DNA from 4 places in the Streptosporangium fragile genome. Region 2 is predicted to be linked to each of the others. Evidence: riboswitches for the same ligand, from Rfam matches in the RefSeq annotation. Region 2 holds a riboswitch; each other region holds the start of a gene.
The links. A riboswitch is a leader RNA that binds a small molecule or an ion and turns the genes downstream of it on or off. The one in region 2 is predicted to bind cyclic di-AMP.

Region 1 (4,186 bases), on a different contig from region 2:
CCGGGTGAAATTCCTCCGGTACGGCGGCGCCGGACCGGCCGGTGCCGGATCCGGCGCCGCCACGGGCGCCGGCACCTCTCCGGGCGGGCCGGCGGTGTCCGGCCACGCCCCGGCACCTCTCCGGGCGGGCCGGCCGCGTCCGGCCACGCCCCGGCACCTCGCCGCTGTGGATCGGCGTTCCGCGCGACTCCGCGTCCTGAGGGACGAGCCCGGTGGCAAGCCGGGGCGGCGGATCGTAACGGTGAGACTTCTCCGCCGTCCGCAGCGCGCCGGCGAAGCCAGGGGCGGGCGGGCCGTACCCGGGAGGTCGAGGACGCCCGCCGCGCTCCCGGCTCCCCGCCCAATTGCGGTCGCGTTACCGCATGGCGCGAAAACCGCATTTCACCCGTGCTCTATACCGCGGGGCGGTTGGCCCTCGGGGATAGTCGCCGAATGCCGCAAAGGCGCTCGCGTGGCCTTCCCATTGGAGGATGATTTCCCCGGTACCGTCAAGCCGGCGGGTGACGTGGCGGCCGAAGAGCGCCGGAAGTAGATCGTCTTTTCCGGGGAAATGCCGCGGGGCCGTGCCCGTCCCGCCGTGGGCCTGCGGGGATCCCCGCGACGACGGCTCCGGCGAAAGTTTGTTCTGTGAAGGCTCCGATTGCCGCAGCCGGCGGGCGGTTGCGGGCCTGCGCCTCGGCGTTGCCACGACTTAACCACAAAGGCGCTGACATATCATGAGTACTTCACGTTGCACGTACTATGTCAATAGCGCGCGCGCCCCATGAAGGGCGGAACTTGACGACCTTTGAACGAGGCGTTTACCGTTCCTGACGGGCGGTATTGATTCCCGGCGTCTTCACGTCCGGATTCCTGTAGTGGGGGGAGTGACTCTAGATGGCATATCCGGAAGTGGATTCGCGCCATGGCGACAGCCCCCTGGGCCTGAGCGATATCAGTCTCAGCGACGATGACCTCGTGCTGCTGGCGGAGCTCGCCAAGGGCGTCACCGTCGACCGGGTGGGGCGCCGTCTCGACATCAGCGGCCGGACCGTCAGGCGCAGGCTCAGGGGCATCTGCGACCGCATCGGCGTCGCCACGGCGATCGAGGCCGTGGCCTGGGCGGCCCGCCGCCGCCTCATCTAGACATCCGCGTCGCCGGGGCCCCGGCGGACGGCCGTCCGTCCCCGCGCGCCGCCCAGGCGGCGTGACAGGGCCGTGCGGAGGCCCCGGACCGTCCGCACGGGAGCCGAAGTCGCGCTCGGTCGCACTCCGGTGCGGAGGCGAAGACCTGACGCGGCCCCGCCGCGCCCGCCCGGACGGGATCAGTCGGCGATGCGCACGCCGCCGGCGAAGGGCCGGTTCTCGATGCTGGCGATGTGGATGACGTCACCGGTGCGCGGCGCGTGGACCATCAGGCCGCCGCCGATGTAGATCCCCACGTGGTGCAAGTCGTTGTAGAAGAAGACCAGGTCGCCCGGGCGTAGCTGGTCTTTGGAGATGCGGGTGCCGGCGGCCCACTGGTCACCGGTGTAGTGCGGCAGGCTGATGCCGACCTTCTGGTAGGCCCACATGACCAGTCCGGAGCAGTCGAAGCCGTGGGGGCCCTCGGCGCCCCAGACGTAGGGCTTGAGCTGCTGGGTGAGTGCCCAGCGGGCGGCCTCGGCGGCCTTGCCGCTGCCCGGGATGGGCACGTCGACCTTCACCCGGGCGCCCCGGCCGCTGGCGGCCCGCTCCCGGACCTCGCTGAACAGGCTGCTCTCGACCCGCGCGACCAGGCGCTCGATCCTGGTGCGCTTCTTGTCGATGTCGGCCAGGAGCTTCTCGACCTCGTCGGTTCTGGCCTTGGCGCTGGCCTGCGCCTGCTGGGCGGCCTCGATCGCCCGGCCCACCTGGGCGACCTCCTCGCTCTGCTGCTGTTGCAGGGCGTAGGCGGTGGTGGCCTGGTCGAGGAAGGCGTCGGGGTCGGTCGCCTGGCTGAAGGCGAGACCGGGGCTCAGACCGCCCGACATGTAGTTGCTCTGGGCCAGGAGGGTGGCCTTGGTGCGCCGGGCCTCCAGCTCGGACTCGCTGACCGCGAGGGTCTTCTTGGCGCTTTCGGCGGCGCGCTGCGCCTGCTTGAGCTTGACCCGCTCCCCGTTGTACTGCTCGGTGAGCATGCCGATCTCGTTGTGCAGCTTCTCGGCCTGGTCGGCCAGTTCCTGGAGGCTGGGCTGGGGGTCGGCGGTGGCCGCGACGAGCGGGGTGCCGAAGGTCAGGGCGGCGAAGGCCAGCCCGATGACCGCGATGCGGCGACGGAGCCCGCGCGATGTGCGTTCTCGACCGCGGGCGTCACGGCCCGCATGTCCTTGTCCGCGGCCGCGCGTGCGCTTCACCAACAGGCTCCTCTCCTCGGCCGCCTACCGGGTTAGCTGACGGGTTCGGGCCGGAGGCAGCCCTACCAGGTGCGCCGGTGGCACCCGGATTCACCCCGGGGACTTCGTGGAGAAGGTGGGTCCCCGGCTCCCCCGGGGGCGGGGGATTCGGCGGGTCAGGCTTTCACGTCTCTGACATCGAGCACGGACATTAGTGCACCGGAGGTTCTTGCTCAACCAGAACTGCGAACCTGGTAGAGCTCGCGCAACTGAAATGTCACGGAAGGATCACGTCATGTCAAGGTCCCCGTGCCCATTACGCTGCCTTTCTCTTTCGCGCGACGTGTGTGACGTCTGTCGTCGCAGGTCCGAAGGGAGACGGAAGATGAGATACGACACACTCGTGATCCGTGGGGGTCGTGGGGGAATCCGGCGGCGAACGGTCATCCGGCGGTAGCGAGGGGAAGTTTAAGGATGAGCCGTAATTAAGGTTCACCGAGGACGTACGCTGATCAGTCATGGACCAGGTTGCGGAGCATTCCCCCGTCGTGGCCGCGGACGCCGTCGCGAGCGGGGAGCGGCCCTCTCGATCCGGGGGGGAGAAGGCGGAGCGGGCCCCGTCCGGCCCGGGGGCCGCCGGGGTCGTCGTCCGCCGTGCCCGCACCCCGGACGTCCGCGCCATCCGCCGGCTCGTCGACACTTACGGCGGGGCCGGCCCGCGCCTGCTGGAGAAGGCCACCGTCACCCTCTACGAGGACATCCAGGAGTTCTGGGTCGCCACCGACGGGACGGGGCGGGTCCTCGGCTGCGGGGCGCTCCATGTGCTCTGGGAGGACCTCGCCGAGATCCGCACCGTCGCGGTCGACCCCGACTGCCGGGGGATGGGGATCGGCCACCGGATCGTCTCGGCGCTCATCCGCACCGCCGTGGAACTGGGTCTGCGGCGGGTCTTCTGCCTCACCTTCGAGGTCGACTTCTTCGCCCGCCACGGATTCCGGGAGATCCAGGGCACGCCCGTCTCACCGGAGGTCTACGCGGAGCTTCTCGCGTCGTACGACGAAGGCGTCGCCGAGTTCCTCGACCTGGAGCACGTCAAGCCCAACACCTTGGGAAACACCCGCATGCTGCTTCATCTGACACGCGAGCCGGACTCTCCTGACAGTGGGGCTGACTCAACGGAAAGGTGACTGTTGATACCTATCTCGATACCTTGTGCAGCAGCAAGCATGTGAGTCTGACATATGCCACATGCGCAGTCTAAGTGAGGTGACGCGGTGAGCACCGGACAGCCGCCGTATCCACAGGATGATCCCGACCGCGATCGCACACCGTCGGGACAGCCGGATTACGGACAGCACAACGTGGGTCGAGCCCCCGGTCAGCACGACCCCGATGTGACAGTTGTGGGATATCGGTCGGAGGCCTCACAGCCGAACACCGGTCCCGGTCAGGCCCAGCCCGGCTACGGGCAGCAGGGGTACGGCCAGCAGCCCGGTTACGGTCAGCAGCAGGGGTACGGGCAGCAGCCCGGCTACGGGCAGCAGGCTCAGCCCGGCTACGGCCAGCAGGCCGCCCAGCCGGGTTACGGGCAGCAGGCCGCCCAGCCCGGCTATGGCCAGCAGGCCGCCCAGCCCGGCTACGGGCAGCAGGGGTACGGCCAGCAGCCCGGCTACGGCCAGCAGGGCGCCACGGGCGCGTACGGCCAGCAGCCCGGCTACGGGCAGCAGGCTCAGCCCGGCTACGGCCAGCAGGCCGCCCAGCCGGGTTACGGGCAGCAGGCCGCCCAGCCCGGCTATGGCCAGCAGGGGTACGGCCAGCAGGCCGACTACGGCCAGCAGCAGTCGTACGGGCAG
Region 2 (4,186 bases):
CGGGCCGAAGACGCGCGGCCCGGCCAGTTGCATGGCTCCGTAGCCCATACGGGACAGCGTCAGGCCCTCTGCCGGAGTAACGCTCCCACCGCCAACGCTTGCAGGCATGGTCATCCCTCTCGTTCTTCTCACCGGGAAACCGGTCGCCGCTCCCGGGCGACCTGGCGATGACCATCGTCCGGCAGGACGCCCGCAGGTGGCAGTGCCCCGCTGTTCCTGGGACCGGCAGGGACAGTCACTCCCGGGGCGGTGGGCCTACCGTTGAGGCATGGACGGAACGAACGCGCTGGGTGAGTTCCTGCGCGCCCGCCGGGCCCAGGTCCGGCCCGAGGACGCCGGGCTTCCCGGCGGCGGCCTGCGCCGGGTACCGGGACTACGCCGCGAGGAAGTCGCCATGCTCGCCGGCATCAGCTCCGACTACTATCTGCGCCTCGAACAGGGCCGCGACCGCAACCCCTCCGAACAGGTCCTCCGATCCCTCGCCCTGGTCCTGCGCCTGGATGCCGACGCCACCGCCCATCTCATCGGGTTGGCGGGCGCGCACCGGGGCGGCCGGCGCCCGTCCGCCCGCACCCGCGCCAAGCGGCCGCGCACACCCGAGCAGGTGCCGTCGAGCATCCTCCGGCTCATCGACGGCTGGACCGGCAACCCCGCCTACGTCCAGAACAAGTTCACCGACCTGCTCGCCGTCAACTCCCTCGCCGCCGCGCTCTCCCCCAACTATGCGCCCGGCGTCAACCTGCTCCAGGCGGTTCTCCTGGACGAGGCCGAACGGGACCTGCGGCGGGACTGGGAGAGGACCGTCGAGGAGGGGGTCGCCAGCCTGCGCGCCCACGTCGGGCCGGACGTCGACAATCCGCGGCTGCAGGAACTCGTCGGGGAGTTGTCCGTACGCAGCGAGCAGTTCCGCCGTTTGTGGGCCCGCCACGACGTACAACCCAAACGCGGACACATCGTCCGTCTGAACCATCCTCAGGTCGGCGAACTCGACCTGCACTCCGACAAACTCACCATCAACGGCACCGACGGCCTGATCCTCGTCGTCTTCCACGCCGAACCCGGCACCCGCAACGCCGAACTCCTCGCCATCCTGGGCAGCCTCACCGCCTCAGGTGACGAGCGGACCCGCCGCGCCACCCACCGGGAGACCCTCGACGGGCAGTGAGCGGCCCGCGGCCGCCGCCGACTCCGGCGGCCCGCACGGAGGACACGGGGCCCGGCGTCCAACGCCCAGGGGCGCCGCTCGGTCGAGCGGCGCCCCTGGGCGTTGCGGGCCGGGTGGGGGTCCGGCGGGTGCCACGGACGGCGCGGGTCACGCGTCGCCGTGGCGGGTGGACGCTGCGCGCGGCCTACCCGGCGTAGACCGGGTAGCCGTAGCCGACGACCTGGGACTTGGGACGGACGCGCTGCTCGACGCGGCCGACGCCGGTGTTGCCCTCGATCGTGGTGATCGTGCCGTCGCCGTTGTCCTTCTTCACGAAGCCGACGTGGTCGATCGCGTCGAGGTTCTTGCTGCCGTTCCAGTCGAAGTAGACCACGGCGCCGGGCTTGGGGGTCTGGCCCCAGTGCTTGTTGGCCTTGAACCACTTGGCGTGGGTGACGGTGTAGGCGTCCCAGCCCATGGTGGGCCGGATGCCCGCCTGCTCGCCGATCCAGGAGACGAACATCGCGCACCAGGGGGCGTTGGCGTAGGCGCGGACGGAGCCGCCGTCACGGGCGACGGTCTCCTTGGCGCGGGAGGAGGACATGTACCAGTCGTGGAACTTGGTCCCGCCACCCTGGGCGTTCTCGCGGATGCCGATCTGCTTGGCGGCCAGCTCCAGGACCTGGGCGGCCGACACCTTGGGCAGCTTCTCCGCCTGGATCTCCAGGGGGGTCTTCGCCGGCGAGGCGCTCTTGGGGGTGTTGACGGACTCGGCGGGCGGGGCGCTCAGCGGGGGGTGGCTGTCGGCGAACGCGGCGGGGGCGGCGATGCCGGCGGTGAGGGCGATGGACGCGCCCAGAACGATCCGCGTGAGGTGGGGGGCGTTGGGGGTGGGGCGGTACTTGGCCATGCGGGGGTTCGACTCCTTGCTTCGCTTCCATTCCGCCTACCGGGTTAGCTGACGGGTTCGGGCTGGGAAGTGCCCTACGGCGCGGTATGCGCTGATTCACCCCAGGAACGTGGTTCCCCGGTTCTGCGACGGGTGTCGCGGATTCGGCGGCCGTGCTCACCGGGACGAGGTCCGCCCAGGTGAAGCGCGGTCGGGCAATGTGACGGCAACGCTCAGGTCTCGATAGACCTAGGCGTTCGCCACGAACGAGATGAAGCTACGGGATTCGGACAGAAGATTACAAATGCGACACATTGCCATCGCTTGGTACTACGTCCGAAAACGGGGGGTACAACAGGGCGCCACCCGGCCGGAGGAAAGGGGTGGCGGAGGTCCGTTCCGGCGCCGGACGCGCCGGATCCGGCCGCCGGAGTGAAGGGGTGATCCGGGGCCGGAACCCCGCTGTGCGCGGGGATTCCGGCCCGCTTCGCGAGTCGGCCGATCTTCGTCGGCGGGCGCGACGGAAGCCGGGCGGGGGTGCCCCGCCGGGCCGTTCCATGGTCACGATTTAATCGAACACGATTTCGATAGTAAAAAGTGTGGTGAAGGTACGCACAGCATCATGAAAGCCATGGAAAGGTCACAGTGATCTCCGGCCCTCCGGAGAGTGCTCCGGGGGCACGACCGCCGCTGAGCGGTCTCACTCCCCGGGAGCCGACCAGGCGCGGATCAGGGGGAGCAGGAACCGGTCGACCGTCTCCTCGGCGAACGCCCGGTCGAGCGGTCTGCCGGTGAAGAACAGGCGATGCCACACCATCGCCTCGGTGACCTTCCTGATCTCCGCCGGATCGACGTGGCCCGGCAGCTCGCCGCGCTCCCTGGCGCGGTCGAGCAGCGGCGTGGTGCCCGTGATATCGGGCCTGGGCACGTGGTCGCGCAGGGCGGCGGCCAGCTCGGGGGAGACGAGCAGCGCCGTGAACAGGCCGAAGATCATGGCGTGCTTCTGCTCCACGACCCGGCAGAAACCGGCCACGACCTCGACCAGGTCGCCGCGCATCGACCCGGTGTCGGGTGGGGCCGGGACGTCGCTCTCCAGGTGGTTGCAGACCAGGTCGACGACCAGGGCCTCCTTGCCCGGCCAGCGACGGTAGATCGTCGCCTTGCTGGCGCTGGCCCGCTTGGCGATCTGGTCGATGGACATCCGGTCGTACCCGACCTCGGACAGCAACTCCAGGGTCGCGTCCAGAATCGCCCGCTCCCGCAGGGGGTCAAGACGCAAGGTGCCTCCGCTGGATCGTCAGTGCTGCCGGGCCACCTCGAATCGTACGCCGGTCAGCTCCTCGGAGACCTCCCACAGTCGCCGGGCCAGCGCCGTATCCGTCGCCTGCGGTGAGCGGCGCACCGCCTTCAGGCCCGGGCCGACGAACTCCCCGCCCTTCGCGTCGGGGGAGGTGGCCGCGTAAAGGGAAGGTACGGCGCCCTTGGCGGGTGACTGCATCACCAGGCGCAGCAGGGCGTTGACCGGCCCCAGCTTCACGATCCCGGTGGCCGTCGCGCCCGGGTGGCTCGCCAGGCTCAGCAGGCCCACGCCCGCGGCGTCGGCGCGGCGCTGCAGTTCCGTGGCGAACAGCAGGTTGGCGAGCTTGGAACGCCCGTAGGCGGAGAACCTGCCGTACCGGCGCTCCAGGCCCAGGTCGTCGAAGTCGATCCTGCCCATGGCGTGCGCGTCGCTGGAGACCGTGACCACCCGGGCCCCCGGGCGGGCGAGCAGGCGGGGCAGGAGCAGCCCGGTCAGCGCGAAGTGGCCGAGATGGTTGGTGCCGAACTGGGCCTCGAACCCGTCGGCGGTGGTCCGCCGGGGGATCATGCCGATCCCGGCGTTGTTGACCAGCAGGTCCAGCGGCTCCTCGACGGTCGCCGCGAACGCGCGCACCGAGCCCAGGTCGGCCAGGTCCAGCGCGCCGATCTCGACGGCCGCTCCCGGGACCGCCGACCTGATCGTCTCCAGCGCGGCCCGGCCCCGCCCGGGGTCACGCGCGGTCAGGACGACCCTCGCGCCGTGCCGGGCCAGCTCCAGCGCCGTCGGCAGGCCGATGCCGCCGGTGGCCCCGGTGACCACCGCGGTGCGGCCGGTCAGGTCGGGGATGTCGTCG
Region 3 (4,186 bases), on a different contig from region 2:
CACGGTCGTGCTGACCGGCGGGGTCCGCACCCCCTCCGACGCCCTGGTGGGCCCGGTCGCGGTGGCGGCGATCCGGGGGCTTCACGTCGACACGCTGTTCCTCGGGGTGCACGGGATGAGCACCCGCGCCGGGTTCACCACGCCCAACCTGCTGGAGGCCGAGACCAACCGGGCACTGGTCGCCTCCGCGCACCGGCTGGTGGTGCCCGCCGACCACACCAAGTGGGGCACGGTCGGGATCAGCACGATCGCCGAGCTGTCCGAGGCCCACGTCGTGGTCACCGACTCCGGCCTTCCGGAGGAGGCCCGCGAGGAGCTGGCCGCCGCGGTGGGCGAGCTGATCATCACAGAACCGCAGCAGGAGAGCGAGACCCTGAGCCGATGAAGCGCACCATCACCCACCTGGCCGACGGCCGTGAGCTGTTCTACTTCGACCGGCGGGACGACGCGGACCGCAGCGCGGTCGACGAGCGCGACCTGCCGCCCCGCCCGCCGGCCTCGGAGCTGCGCTACGACCCGCTCACCGAGGAGTGGATCGCGATGGCCGGCCACCGCCAGGGCCGCACCTTCCTACCCCCGGCCAGTGAGTGCCCGCTGTGCCCGTCCGTCCCCGGCCGCCCGACCGAGATCCCGTCCGCCGAGTACGAGGTGGTGGTCTTCGAGAACCGCTTCCCGTCCTTCTCCGCCCAGCCGGGGACGTACGGGCAGGTCGGCGGGTTGAGCGAGGTCCGCCCGGGGGCCGGCCGCTGCGAGGTGGTCTGTTTCACCTCCGAGCACGACTCCTCCTTCTCCCGGCTCTCCCCCGAGCAGGTCGAGCTGGTCATGGAGGCGTGGATCGACCGGACGGCCGAGCTGTCGGCGATGCCGGGCGTGGAGCAGGTGTTCTGCTTCGAGAACCGGGGGGCGGAGATCGGCATCACGCTGACCCACCCGCACGGCCAGATCTACGCCTACCCGTACGTGACCCCGCGCACCAGGCTGACCTTCGGGGCGGCCGAGCGCCATCGGGAGCGGACCGGCGGCAACCTGTTCGCCGACGTGCTCGCCGCCGAACGGGAGGCGGGGGTCCGGGTCGTCGCCTCGAACGAGCACTGGACCGCTTTCGTGCCGGCCGCGGCGCGCTGGCCCGTCGAGGTGCACCTCTACCCGCACCGCCGGGTGCCCGACCTGGGAGGTCTGGAGCCCGCCGAGCGTGCGGCGTTCGGCCCCCTCTACACCGACGTCCTGCGCCGCCTCGACGGGTTGTTCGACATGCCGATGCCGTACATCGCGGCCTGGCACCAGGCTCCGGTGAATGTCGGCCGCGACCTGGCGTATGCCCACATGGAGCTCTTCAGCATCCGCCGCGCGGCGAACAAGCTGAAGTATCTCGCCGGATCGGAGTCGGCCATGGGAGCATTCGTGAACGATGTGCTACCCGAAGAGACAGCACAACTTCTGCGCTCCGTCGTCACGGATTGATCACTTATTGGTCTCGGATTGCAGTCGCATGACTTTCGGTTTACCACTACTATCCTTCCCACATCAGCTCTAACTGCTGATATGCCTAATCTCAGGCGCCTCGCCCGAGAGCCGGGGAACCACCGCACCTGGGGTGAAACCACTTCGGTGGAAGGGCTTCCTCCAGCCCGAACCCGTCAGCTAACCCGGTAGGCGGAAGGAGAGGAGAGTCGTGGCGGCACCGTCCCCCACGTTCCGTCGTCATGCGGTCTGGATCCTTTGCCTCGGCTCGGCAGCCGCGTTCACGCTCGGTGCCCCCACCGCGGGCAGCGCGGAGCCCAAGCCGACCGAGGCCGAACTCCGCGCCGAGCTGGCCAAGCTCAACAAGAAGATCGACAAGCTGATCGAGTCCTACGCGGCCAAGCGCGAGTCGCTCCAGAAGGCACAGAAGGCCGAAGCCGTCGCCAAGAGGAACCTGCAGCGGGCGGAGGAGGAGTACGCGGCGGCCAAGCAGGAGGTCGACTCCATCGTCCAGCTGCGCTACCAGAGCAGCGCGGGAAGCCTGCCCTCCCTGCTGTTCGCCCCCGATCTGAGCGGTGCCGCGGTGATGGAGCAGCTCACCGCCCAGCAGAGCGCCCACCTGCAGGGCTTCGCCGACAGCCTCGGCCGCAGGGAGCAGGCCGCCGAGAGGGCGGCCCGGCTCACCGACGAGATCAAGGAGGAGGCCAAGGAGGTACAGTCCCAGCGCGACGAGGCCGAGGACCTGATCGACGACATCAAGGACAAACTCGACCGGCTCGTCCCCGTGGGCTCCGGCCGCCGCGCCGACGGTACCTGGGCTCCCCAGCTCCCCACCGGCGCCGACAACATCACCGACCGGACCCGCATCATGCGCGACGCCATCAAGAGGCGCTTCGACCTCCCGTACACGGTCGGCTGCTACCGGCCCACCAACGACGGCGGCGAGCACCCGCTGGGGCGCGCCTGCGACTTCATGATGAGCACCGGCGGCGCGATGCCCACCGCGGCCAACCTCAAGCTCGGCGACGAGATCTCCGCCTGGGCCCTCAAGAACCGGGCCAAGCTCGGCGTCAAGTACGTGATCTGGCGCCAGCGCATCAACCACGGCTCCGGCTGGCGCTTCATGTCCGACCGCGGCGGCATCACCGCCAACCACTACGACCACCCGCACATCTCGATGTTCTGAGCGGCCGGACCCGGCCGCCGACGGGCGGAATCGGCCTCCGGCGGCGGGCGGTCCCGACCCTCGGCGGGCGGTCCCGGCGGAATCCGCGCCGCGCTCCGGGGCCTGCGGAATACGAGGTCGGTGGCGGAAAAAGGACGTGACAGCGGTGGTGATGCCCGAAAGGATGGGACACCATGACCGATACTCGGATTGATCCCCCTTTCATCGCCGACGAGGGCCCGATGCTGCACGCGTGGCTCGACTGGCACCGGGAGACCCTGGCCGTCAAATGCGCGGGACTGACGGACGAGCAGCTGCGCCTGCGCGCGGCCGAGCCGTCCACGCTGTCGCTGCTGGGTCTGGTCCGGCACATGACCGACGTCGAGCGCAGCTGGTTCCGTAACGTGCTCAACGGCGAGGGCACGGTCGGGATCTACTACTCCGACGACGACCCGGACGGCGACTTCGACACCCTGGAGACCAGCCCCACGGCCGAGCACGCCTTCGACAGGTGGCAAGCGGAGATCGCGCACGCCAGGGAGCTGTCGGCGGGGCTGCCGCTGGACACCATCGGCAAGGGGCAGCGCCATGACCAGGACGTCTCGCTGCGCTGGATCCTCGTCCACATGATCGAGGAGTACGCCCGGCACAACGGGCACGCCGACATCATCCGCCAGCGGATCGACGGGGTCACCGGCGAGTAGCGGGCCCCTCCAGCGCCTCGGCGATCACCTGGTCGAGGTTGGCCAGGTTCGCCGGGCGGGCCGCGGCCGCCTCCGCGAAGCGGGCGAGCAGGCGGGCGAAGGTCTCGCGGTCGGATTCGGCCCAGTCGGCCATCAGCCCGTCCAGGTAGGTCCGCCGGTGCCGGACGACGGCGTCGAGCACCCTGCGGCCCCGGTCGCTGAGCACCAGCCGGGCCCGCCTGGCGTCCACCGCCGACTCTTCCCGCGCGACGAACCCGGCGCCGATGGCGTCGTTGACCAGTCTGCTGGCGGTGGACGGATCGACGTCCAGCTGCTCGGCGACGGCGCCCACGGTGACCTCGGGCACGTCCAGGGCGAGCTTGTGCACGGCGTGCACGACCATCACGTTCGACATCTGCACCGGGCGCTGCGACTCCCCCGCCCTGCGCGGGCGCAGCGGCCGCGACCACATCCGGCGTAGCCGGAACAGCGCCACGTCGATCAGCGCTCCAGGCGTCCCGTCATCCACGGCGCAACCCTAACGCCTGCGGGCGCGACCGGTGCCCGGCCCCGGGCACCGGAGCGGCGACGGGAGCGCGGCACCGTACCGGGCGCCGCGAACCGCACGAGACGGCACGAACCGTACGGTGCCACGCGGCGTCGGCGTACGTACGGCGGCGCGGCGGAACGGGGTCAGCCGGAGAGACGGACCGGGTTGACCAGGTCGGCGTACATCAGCAGACCGGCCATGATGATCATGATGAAGGCGATCGCGTAGGTCAGCGGGAGCGCCTTGGCGATGTCGACGTGACCGGGCGTGGGGCGGCGGGTGACGCGCGCGAAGCCGCGCTTGACGCCCTCCCACAGGCCGCCCGCG
Region 4 (4,186 bases), on a different contig from region 2:
CGCGGCGAGCAGTGAGTTGGCGCGGAGCTCTTTCCTTCTGCGCACCGTGGAACCTCCAGTTCCGTCAGTGCCGACCGGGCCGTGCTCCGGCCCGGTCGGACCATGGCCTTGCGCCGGGGCCCGAACCGGTGACGTCGGCGTGGCCGCGCTCCGCGGTCACGTGCCGGCATGGCCGGAGGCCCTGGCGAACGGTGTCCGCCGGGCGTCGCCGGAGCCCGTCCGCCACCGCCGGCGCAGGCCTTGGACAGGGTCAGGCCTCCGCCGGAGCACGTGCGGACGGGTCCCGGGCGGCGCCCGGGGATGAAGGGTGGGAAAGCGCTATCCAACTCTTTTCGCACTTGTACGCCCCCGGTAAGGGACGGGTCAAGCGCCGAGTTCGTCCCCGTCCGGGCGGCAGCCCGGCCACCCGCCCGGCGGGAACGCGTTCTTCCAGGTGAGAACCCGTCCGCCCGGGTGGGACGTAACGCGAAAATTTCCCCGCGAACACGCGGAGGTTTCCCGGGGCGGCCCCGTCGCCGGGGCGGTACGGCCCGGCGGGCGGGTGGCGCCCCCGCCGGGCGGCCCCACCGCCTTCGACCGTTCGGTGAGCGCCCTCTGCGCCGGCGTCGCCGTCGCCCCCCGCCGGGCGCCTCGACGCGCTTGCCGCAGGCGGCCGAGGGCGGGTTGCGGGTGCCCGCCGGCGCCGGCTACGCCTTCGCCGACGCGGGCAGGCACTCATCGGCTACGCCGCACGGCACGCCGTAGGGCAAGATCACCAGCACCTTCCGCGGGCCGCCGGACAGCGCCGTCGGGCTCTCCCGGGAGCGCGCCGACGTCGCCCGTCACCGGTGGTTCCGGGCACTCCCGCCGCGGCCGTCGCCCGCCGTCGTCTCGCGCGCCGCCCAGTCCAGGAGTGCCCGGGCGGTCTGGAACCGCCGGCCGGAGACCGTCTCGCCGAGGATCACGCCGACCAGCCGGTGGTTGTGGCTGTCGGCGGCGAAGGCCAGGCTGTAGCCCGCGGCGCGGGTGAAACCCGTCTTCAGGCCGAGCGCGCCCGGTGAGCCGAGCAGCTTGTTGGTGTTGTGCCAGGTGTAGGCGCGGTGATCGGCTGTCCTGGGGGTCGTGTGGCGCCGGGTGGAGGTGATCTTCACCAGGGCCGGGTTGCGCAGCGCGATCTCGGCCAGCCGGGTCTGGTCCCGCGCGGTGGAATAGCCCTCGCCCTCGGGGGTGGGCAGCCCGTCGGCGTTGAGGTACCTGGTGTCGCGCATCCCGAGCTCGCGCGCGGTGGCGTTCATCTTCGCGGTGAATCCGGCGACCCCGGGACCGTAGGCGCGGGCCAGCGCGTGGGCGGCGTCCGCGCCCGAGGGAAGCATCAGGCCGTACAGGAGGTCCTCGACGGAGAGCCGGTCTCCCACGCGCAGGTACGCGCTGGTGCCTCCACCGGCCTGTGCGTACCACACGTCCTCCGGCGTGATCGTGACCGTGTCCGTCGGCCTAGCCTCCCTGAGCACGATGTATGCGGTCATCACCTTGGTCAGGCTGGCCACCGGCATTCGCCGGTCGGCCCCCTTGCTGAGCCTGACGTCGCCCGTCGAGGCGTCGACCAGATAGGCCGCGCGTCCGAGCACCGCCGGTGCCTTGCTGCGGGCGGCCTCACCGCCGGCGGGCGGGGTCAGCGGGAGGAGCGTCCCGGCGCCGGTCTGCGGGGCGCCGGTCTGCACGGTGGCGGCGCCGGTCTGCGGGGCGCCGGTCTGCACGGTGGCGGCTTGCGCGGTGGCGGCACCGGAGGCCACGGTACCGACGGCGACGACGGCGCCCACGAGTGCGTGACCCAGCCGGTTCTTCGGGAGACCCAGCCGGTTCTCCGGGAAGTCCGGGCGGTCCGGGGAGAGGTTCAGGCGGTTCTTCGGGGAGGAGGCAAGCCGGTGCTTGGGCATGATGGGTTGGTCCTTGCTTCCATGCCGCCTACCGGGTCAGCTGACGGGTTCGGGCTGGGAAGTGCCCTACGGGGCGCAGCTCGGGGGCTGGCGCTCCGATTCACCCCGAAGGGATGGGTCCCCGGCTCCGCGAGGTGCGGATTCGGCGGCCGTGCGCCGTCCCGGCGGGAAGGGCCCGCCGGGGACACACGGTCCGGGCAACGAAACGGCAACGGGTGCGGCCGGATGGTCGTGCCTGCGTCTGCCGCGATTCCCTAGAAAGTAATATAACCGCACATAAATCCGCAAATGGGACAAAAGGTGCCGCGTCTTGTCGTGCGCGGGGACCGGCGGCCCGGCCTGATCCCCCCGAACCCCGCGTCGCCCCGCCACCGCGGAGAACGGATCGCCCGCTCCGGGCCGCGTACCCCTCCGACGGGCCCGGAGCGGGCGTCGCCTTCCGGCGTCCTACTCCTCGGAGCCGGTCTCCTTCGCGAGCTTCACGGGAGGTCCGGCGGGCTGGCGTCTTTCCCGCGCCCGGTCCGCCCGCTCGTGCTTCAGGACCGCCCGTACGCCGAGCAGGAAGACAGTGGCGACGATGGCGGGAGGCGCCAGAGCCGAGACGATCTCGTACATGAAGATCACCGCTTGTGTGGGATGAGAGGCGAGGCTGCTCCAAGGATACGGTTCCGTGCGGGCGGGTTGCCCGGCGAGGCGGGGTGATCGCGTCTGCGCCGCGGCCCGGACAGGGGAGACGTTGACCGGCGGTCGCCCGGCGGGGCCGCCGCAGCCGCCGGCCCTCCGCGCCGACGCGGCTCGTACGCCGCCCGGGGCGCCGGAAACACGCCCGGATTCCCCGCCCGGCCGGTGCGCGGTCCTTCGGGGAGCGGAGGAGCCGCCGGCGGCGCGTACCCCGCGCCCGGTGACGGCTTACCCCGCGCGGGCCGACCCGGGCCGCCAACGCGATGGTAAGGATGGCGTCAACGGAGCGCCGGATGGTAATCCTCGACATGGCATAGGTGATCAAGGGAATGACCGCGTTCGGGTGAGGGGACGACGTGCGTGTTGAGGATCTGTCCGAGGCCGAGCTCCGGGTGTGGGAGGCCTTTCCACACGGGGAGGAGGTCGACTTCACGACCGGGGATCCGGCAGAGGACGACCCGGCGGCGGGGGCTGCCTGGGGCGCGGAGCGGACGGTCCGTGGCCGGGTGATCGCCGCTCTGCTGATGAGCGAGGAGGCGCCGCGGTCGCACCGGATCCCGGCGATGAGGCTCAAGGGGGCCCGGATCACCGAGCGGGTGGACCTCGCCTACTCCACGGTCCGTCACTCGGCTCGGTTCCTGTCGTGCTTCTTCGAGCGGGATCCGAGCCTGTACTGGGCCCGGTGTTCGCAGCTGAGCTTCAAACGCTCTCATCTGCCGGGTCTGTCGGGATCCAACGCGCAGATCGACGGGCACCTGCGGCTGGAGGCCTGTGTCTGCACCGGCCTGCTGGAACTGCGGGGAACCCAGGTGACGGGAAGCCTCACGCTGAGCCACGCGCGGGTCGGCGCGGTCGACTGCGACCGGCTGCAGGCGGGCCGCGGCCTGTCCGCGATCGGGCTGAGAGCCGTGGGCCAGGTCCGGCTGTCCGACGCCCGGGTGACCGGCACTGTGATCATGGATGAGGCGCGCTTCGCCCCGGCCGACGGCCCGGCGCTCGTGCTGGACGGGCTGGTCGCCGACGGCAGTGTCTTCTGCCGGTGGATGAGGGTCACCGGGATGGTCAGAGCGCGCAACACCCGGGTGACCGGGCCGTTCAGCTTCACCGGAAGCACGATCGCCCATCCCGGTCGGATGGCCCTGCTCGGTTCCCGCATCACCGCCGAGGGCGGACTGTACCTGGGCAGTGGATTCACCGTGACGGGCATCGTACGGCTGGCCAACTCCCGGGTCGATCGGGAGCTCAGCCTGGACGGCGCCACCCTGACCCATCCCGGCGGGGACGCGCTCCAGGCCGCCGAACTCCAGGTCGAGGGCACCCTCGAGGCGCGCGAGCTCACCGCGTGCGGCCGGGTGGACCTGTCGCAGGCGCGTATCGCCGGGTCGCTGAACCTGACCGGCGCACAGCTGACCACGCCGGATTCGAGCCCGGCCGGCAGGATCGCCCTGGACGCCGGCGGCGTCACGGTCGGAGGCGGGCTGTCGTGCTCCGGAGGCTTCCGGGCGGAGGGCGAGGTCCGGCTCGCCGACGCGCATGTCGGCACGTTCGCCGACTTCGGTGGTGCCCACCTGGCCAATCCCGGCGGCAGG

Region 1: it holds a riboswitch for cyclic di-AMP, as region 2 does, so the genes downstream of both, ABD841_RS00850 (C40 family peptidase) here and ABD841_RS07145 (CHAP domain-containing protein) in region 2, are expected to answer to the same signal.
Region 3: it holds a riboswitch for cyclic di-AMP, as region 2 does, so the genes downstream of both, ABD841_RS36130 (coiled-coil domain-containing protein) here and ABD841_RS07145 (CHAP domain-containing protein) in region 2, are expected to answer to the same signal.
Region 4: it holds a riboswitch for cyclic di-AMP, as region 2 does, so the genes downstream of both, ABD841_RS25425 (D-alanyl-D-alanine carboxypeptidase family protein) here and ABD841_RS07145 (CHAP domain-containing protein) in region 2, are expected to answer to the same signal.

The regions. Positions count from the first base shown of each region.
Region 1 is NZ_BAAAVI010000001.1:179,126-183,311, forward strand. It holds gene ABD841_RS00845 (LuxR C-terminal-related transcriptional regulator) at 892-1,125, shown strand; gene ABD841_RS00850 (C40 family peptidase) at 1,305-2,354, opposite strand; cyclic di-AMP (ydaO/yuaA leader) riboswitch at 2,360-2,517, opposite strand; gene ABD841_RS00855 (amino-acid N-acetyltransferase) at 2,852-3,520, shown strand; gene ABD841_RS00860 (RDD family protein) at 3,728-4,186, shown strand, end outside.
Region 2 is NZ_BAAAVI010000007.1:139,103-143,288, forward strand. It holds gene ABD841_RS07135 (oxidoreductase) at 1-114, opposite strand, end outside; gene ABD841_RS07140 (helix-turn-helix transcriptional regulator) at 269-1,165, shown strand; gene ABD841_RS07145 (CHAP domain-containing protein) at 1,350-2,054, opposite strand; cyclic di-AMP (ydaO/yuaA leader) riboswitch at 2,073-2,213, opposite strand; gene ABD841_RS07150 (TetR/AcrR family transcriptional regulator) at 2,734-3,312, opposite strand; gene ABD841_RS07155 (oxidoreductase) at 3,331-4,186, opposite strand, start outside.
Region 3 is NZ_BAAAVI010000090.1:3,259-7,444, reverse strand. It holds gene ABD841_RS36140 (DeoR/GlpR family DNA-binding transcription regulator) at 1-385, shown strand, start outside; gene galT (galactose-1-phosphate uridylyltransferase) at 382-1,461, shown strand; cyclic di-AMP (ydaO/yuaA leader) riboswitch at 1,534-1,670, shown strand; gene ABD841_RS36130 (coiled-coil domain-containing protein) at 1,673-2,647, shown strand; gene ABD841_RS36125 (DinB family protein) at 2,821-3,330, shown strand; gene ABD841_RS36120 (MarR family winged helix-turn-helix transcriptional regulator) at 3,317-3,838, opposite strand; gene ABD841_RS36115 (M50 family metallopeptidase) at 4,003-4,186, opposite strand, start outside.
Region 4 is NZ_BAAAVI010000042.1:12,174-16,359, reverse strand. It holds gene ABD841_RS25430 (pectate lyase family protein) at 1-45, opposite strand, end outside; gene ABD841_RS25425 (D-alanyl-D-alanine carboxypeptidase family protein) at 822-1,916, opposite strand; cyclic di-AMP (ydaO/yuaA leader) riboswitch at 1,927-2,074, opposite strand; gene ABD841_RS25420 (hypothetical protein) at 2,364-2,531, opposite strand; gene ABD841_RS25415 (hypothetical protein) at 2,954-4,186, shown strand, end outside.